Regions from separate parts of the Holdemanella hominis genome, predicted to be linked through region 2. Evidence: predicted binding sites of a transcription regulator. Region 2 holds the regulator's gene; the other holds the start of a gene.
What was found. The regulator Rex, encoded in region 2, represses fermentation and respiration genes when NADH is low (regulators of the CRP and FNR family bind a similar motif). The targets are predictions, from matches to a motif close to GTGAANNNNTTCAC.
Positions count from the first base shown of each region.

Region 1: the regulator Rex is predicted to act here: its motif matches at 1,776-1,789, upstream of H8911_RS01000 (acyl-CoA dehydrogenase).

Region 1 covers NZ_JACRWH010000002.1:53,216-56,413, forward strand. The annotation lists gene H8911_RS00995 (electron transfer flavoprotein subunit beta/FixA family protein) at 1-546, opposite strand, end outside; gene H8911_RS01000 (acyl-CoA dehydrogenase) at 568-1,707, opposite strand; gene H8911_RS01005 (acetyl-CoA C-acetyltransferase) at 1,996-3,198, shown strand, end outside.
Region 2 covers NZ_JACRWH010000035.1:14,189-17,386, forward strand. The annotation lists gene H8911_RS08310 (TIGR03905 family TSCPD domain-containing protein) at 1-113, shown strand, start outside; gene H8911_RS08315 (hypothetical protein) at 106-705, shown strand; gene H8911_RS08320 (redox-sensing transcriptional repressor Rex) at 803-1,438, shown strand; gene asnS (asparagine--tRNA ligase) at 1,671-3,026, shown strand; gene H8911_RS08330 (hypothetical protein) at 3,084-3,198, shown strand, end outside.

The DNA of each region.
Region 1 (3,198 bases), on a different contig from region 2:
CATTCCGGATAATGTTGTGATAACACATGGCAACTTAGCAGTTACGATTTGTTCAACATCTTCTAATGAACGTTTTACTGTGATTGAATCTTCTTTTACTTCTAAGATTTCATCTACGTAAGTAATTTGAGGAATATCCAAACGTTCAGCAGTTTGAGGTCCTACCTGAGCAGTATCACCATCGATAGCTTGACGACCAGCGATAACTAAGTCGAATCCTACTTTTTTCAAAGCAGCAGCTAAAGCAATACTTGTAGCACATGTATCAGACCCACCTAATACACGGTCTGTTAATAAAACACCTTTGTCAGCACCCATAGCAACGCCTTCTTTTAACATTTCAGCAGCTTTAGGTAATCCCATTGTCATTACGACAACTTCAGTGTCAGGGTTTTTATCTTTTAATTCCAATGCAGCTTCCAAACCAGCTAAATCATCAGGGTTTGTGATTGCAGGAACACCGTCACGAATTAACGCACCCGTTTTTTTATCAACTGTAATTTCAGTTGAATCCGGAACTTGTTTTTCTAAAACAACGATTTTCATTTTTCAACACCAATTCCTTTCTTACTTCAACATAGCGCCAGAGATAACCATACGTTGTACTTCTGAAGTACCTTCGTAGATTTCTGTAATCTTAGCATCTCTAAACATTCTTTCTACTGGTAAGTCACGAGTATATCCGTATCCACCTAACAATTGGATAGCCTTAGTTGTAACTTCCATTGCTGTTTCAGCAGCGAATAATTTTGCTTCAGCTGCTAATTGAGTATAAGGACGACCTTCTTGTTTAGCAGTAGCTGCAGAGTATACTAACCAACGAGCTGCATCAGTTTTTGTTTGCATATCAGCTAATTGGAATTGAGTGTTTTGGAATTTAGCGATTGGACGACCAAATTGTTTACGTTGTTTTACATAAGCAACTGCTTCGTCGATAGCACCTTGAGCAATTCCTAATGCTTGAGCAGCGATACCAATACGTCCACCATCAAGTGTCTGCATGGCAATCTTGAATCCCATACCTTCTTTTCCTAATAAGTTTTCTTTTGGAATACGTACATTATTGAAAATTAATTCACATGTAGCAGATCCACGAATACCTAATTTCTTTTCGTGAAGACCGAATGTGAATCCTGGAGTTCCTTTTTCAAGAATGAAAGCAGAAATTCCACGAGTTCCCTTTGTTTTGTCTGTCATGGCAAAAATTACATATACATCAGCTTCTCCAGCATTTGTAATGAAGATTTTTGTACCATTGATAACATATTCGTCACCATCTAATACAGCTGTTGTTTGTTGTCCAGCAGCATCTGTACCGGCATTTGGTTCAGTTAAACCAAAGGCAGCTAATTTCTTACCTGTACATAGATCAGTTAAGAATCTTTGTTTTTGTTCTTCAGTACCAAATTGAGCAATTGGCCAAGTACCTAATGAAGTGTGAGCTGATAAAACTACACCACTTGTTGCACATGTTTTAGACAATTCTTCAATTGCTAAAATGTAGCATAAATAATCTGCGCCAGCTCCTCCATATTCGCGAGAATAAGGAATACCAAGCATCTTAGCTTGACGCATCACTTCTACAGATTCCTTAGGGAATCTTTCGTTTTCGTCAACATCCGCTGCGTTTTCTTTTACTTCGTTTTGCGCAACTTCTCTGAACAACTTTTGCATCATTAATTGTTGTTCTGTTAAATTGAAATCCATAAATGAAGTTCTCCTTTCCAGTTTTCTTGAACTATTCGAATTAGGACATCGATAGCATGAGAAAGTATGTTAAACTTTTCACACAGTCATATTCTACATACTTTTTTGAGTGTCGTCAATGATTTTGTTAATATTTTAACAAATTGTTTTAAACACATATTCTTATTAATATATATAAAGTATTTTTAACATGTGAAAATATAAACAAGTGGTTGACATCCCCTATTTTAAGGACTAGACTAAGCATGTAAAGTAAATCTCGATTCAGAGTAGAAAGTAGGTATACAAATGAGAAAAGCTTATATTGTTGCTGCGAAACGTAGTGCAATTGGTACTTTTTTAGGAAGTCTAACAGATGTTGATTTAGCAACTGTTGGGGCTACAGTTTTAAAAGAAACTATTAAACAAGCAAACATTGATCCAGCAAACTTGGATGAAGTTATTATTGGTAACGTAATCGCTGCAGGTTTAGGACAAAACATTGCTCGTCACGTTGCATTCGATGCAGGTATTCCTGTTGAAGTATGTGCACAATCTATCAATATGTTATGTGGTTCAGGTTTGAAAGCCGTTATGGAAGCTACACTTCGTATTCAAGCTAACTTTGGTGACTTATATGTTGCTGGTGGTGTTGAATCTATGACACGTGCTCCATTCATGTTGAGCTACAAAAACCGTACAGGAACTAAAATGGGAGACCAAAAATTAGTGGATGCTATGTTACATGATGGTTTAACAGATGCAATGTATGGAATTCACATGGGATGTACTGCAGATAACATTGCTAAAAAATACAACATTTCACGTGAAGCACAAGATGAATTTGCATTTGCTTCTCAAGAAAAAGCTTTAGCTGCTATTGCTGCAGGTAAATTTAAAGACGAAATTGTTCCTATTACTTATAAAACTCGTAAAGGTGAAGTAATATTCGATACAGACGAACACCCTCGTAAAACAAGCTTAGAAAAATTAGCTAAATTACGTCCAGCCTTCAACGCAGATGGAACTGTAACTGCAGGTAATGCTTCTGGTATCAATGATGGTGCTTCATTTACAATCGTTGCTAGTGAAGACGCTGTTAAGAAATATAACTTAACACCAATTGCTGAAGTTATCGGATTTGGACAAGGTGGAGTTGATCCACGAGTTATGGGATTAGGTCCTACTCCAGCTATCTTAAATGCATTAAAATATGCAGATCTAAAGATTGAAGATCTTGACTTAGTTGAATTGAATGAAGCATTTGCTGCTCAATCATTAGGTGTTATCCACGAATTAGAAGAAGCTACAGGTATGGATCGTGAAGCATTCTTAGCTAAGACAAACGTAAATGGTGGAGCCATTGCTTTAGGTCACCCAGTAGGTGCTAGTGGAAACCGTATCTTAGTTTCATTGTTATACGAAATGCAAAAACGTAAATCAAAAATTGGTCTTGCTTCCCTATGTATTGGTGGAGGACAAGGTGCCGCTGTTATCGTAAAAATGTGCGAT
Region 2 (3,198 bases):
AGGGAAGAAGTGTAGATGAAGTTATCGATACTTTGACTGGAGTAACATGTGGAAATAAGCCAACATCTTGTCCAGATCAAATCGCATGTGCGCTTAAGGCATATCGTGGCTGATCATTTTCTTGGGGCTTTAAAAGAAATTGAAAGACGTGCTCAAAATAACATTCTTGTATTTTCAGATGTATTAACAGAACGTTTAGAAGTCATTGCACAAAATATGGTTGGAAAATCAATTTCGGATAATGATTATTTAAAGTTGTTGGAATTGTATTATAAAAAGTTTTCGAAAGATGAAAATAAGCAGGCCATGTTGTTTTGTCTTTTAAGAATGCAGGAAGTTGTATTTTATAAAGAACATAAAGAGAATCAGGATGATTTAAGTAAGATGGAATTTAATGAGGAATATGATTCTATCACGAAAGCTTTTCTATCTAGAAAAAGAGATTATTATCAGATTACACTGAAAAATATATTTCAACGATTTATCTTATTAGACACACTTGCGTATATTGTGTTTTTACTTGTGTTTGTTCTTTTGATTCACATTTCTTTTAGGGTTTCATTTGTTTTACTAGTAATTTTGTGGGCGCTTGTATTGTATTTCGCGAAAAAGAAGGGTGTTCCTTATTTTTATAATTCAAGAATTCAAACACTTCTTCAAGATGTGGATTCAACGTTGTTGCAGGTGGATCAAGCCATTTTCTAAAGTCGAGTAATCGACTTTTTTGTTTTTTAAATTTTTTCACAAGTTAACTTGTTAAATATATCACAAATATGATATTATTAATGCGTGGGGTGATAAAATGCAGAATAGAAATGTACCCAAAGCAACTTTACAGAGGTATCCGGTATATTTAAAAGCTTTACGTAAACTTCAAAAAAATGGCGTTGAACGAATTATGTCCAAAGAATTATCGAGCTTTGTAGATATTGAACCTACAACAATTCGTCGTGATTTCTCCTTTTTAGGGAATCTTGGAAAACAAGGTTACGGATACGATGTGGATAAACTGATTGAAATATTTAATAGTCAGTTAGGCGTTGATTTTGATGAAAAAATAATTTTAGTTGGTGCTGGTAACTTAGGTCGTGCGTTAATGAATTATAATAAATGGGATTATGTTGTTGGTGAAATCGCATGTGCATTTGATGTGGATCCAGCTAAGTGTGGAACACAATTTGGTGTCGAAGTATATCCGATGTCGGAGTTAGATACGAAGATTCCTGAAGGATGTCGTATTGCGATTTTAACAATTTCACATGATGTACAAGAAACAGTAGATAAATTAGTACAGTGTGGAATTAATGGTATCGTTGATTTTACGCATCAACATTTTTTAGTCCCAAAAGGGGTTGTCATTAAAAGTATTGATGTGGTATCATCAATACAAGAATTGGTATTTATTACAAATTCATTAGAAACAAAGACGCAGAAATAGAAGTCGTCCAAAACGAACATGTAAAGAGAGTCTTGTTAGGTGAAAATAGACAGTGCAAGTTTGGATTGATAACACCTGTGGAGTCGTACTGGAGAAATTAAGTAGACAGTAACGTGTGGAATGCGTTAAATTCCAATTGAGTGCATACATACGTGTGATGAAACAGGATGGTACCGCGGTAATAATCGTTCCTTTTAATTAAGGAACTTTTTTTATTTTGAAGGGAGAAACTATGTTAGTAAAAAAATTAAAAGAAACATTTGAACAGTACGATGGACAAAGTATTACTTTGCAGGGATGGGTTCGTACAAATCGTAATTCAAAGGCAGTTGGATTTATTGCGTTGAATGATGGAACAACTTTTTCGAATGTGCAGGTTGTATATGCGGATAGCTTAGAAAACTTTGATGAAGTATCAAAAATTACAACAGGTTCAGCTATGGAAGTAACAGGAAAACTTGTATGTACTCCAGATGCAAAACAGCTATTTGAAATTCAAGCCGAAAGTATTAGTGTTTTAGGATTATGTGATCACGATTATCCATTGCAGAAAAAACGTCACAGTTTTGAATTTATGCGTGAAATTCCTCATGTACGTCCTCGTGCAAATACATACTATGCTATGTTTAGATTAAGAAGTGTATTAAGTATGGCAATTCACACATTCTTCCAGGATCGCGGATTCGTATATGTACATACACCAGAAATCACTGGTAATGATGCAGAAGGTGCTGGTGAATGTTTTACAGTTACAACTCGTGAAGATGCAAAATATGACAAGGATTTCTTTGGTAAACATGCTCAACTTACAGTATCTGGACAATTGCATGTTGAACCATTCGCATTAACATATCGCAATGTTTATACTTTTGGTCCAACTTTCCGTGCAGAAAATTCAAATACAACTCGTCACGCTTCTGAATTCTGGATGATTGAACCAGAACTTGCGTTTGCGGATTTAGCCGATAACATGGATTGTATTGAAGAAATGATCAAATATTGTATCAACTATTGTTTAGAACATGCTAAAGAAGAAATGGAATTCTTTGCATCAATGATCGATAAAGAATGTATTAAACGTGTGACTCATGTTGCAAACTCTAACTTTGAAAGAATGACTTATACAAAGGCTATTGAATATTTGGAAAAAGCAAAAGATCAATTTGAAAACCAGGATATTTTCTGGGGTATGGATCTTCAGAGTGAACATGAGCGTTATATTTGCGAAAAAGTCGTAAATGGTCCTGTTTTCTTAACAGATTATCCAAAGGATATTAAAGCATTCTATATGCGTGTCAATGATGACAACAAGACAGTTGCAGCATGTGACTTATTAGTTCCTTATGTTGGAGAATTAGTTGGTGGTTCTCAACGTGAAGAGCGTTATGATGTGTTAGTGAATCGCATGAAAGAAATTGGAATGGAACAAGAGACATTACAATGGTATTTAGATTTACGTCGCTTTGGAGGATGCAAGCACTCAGGATTTGGTCTTGGGTTTGACCGTATGTTGATGTATTTAAGTGGTGTTGCGAATATTCGTGATGTTCAGCCATATCCACGTACACCTAGAAATTTAATTTTCTAATGAATTAAACAGGTATCTCGTTGATACCTGTTTTTTTGTGTGATATAAATAAGGGGTATGAAAAAAGTAAGAGTAGTTAATAATAAAAATTTAAGCACGATGATCGTCGGGGTTGTTACTATCGCTATTGTGGTTGTCTGTGTTTTTTTATATGTATCAAGACCAACTGAAA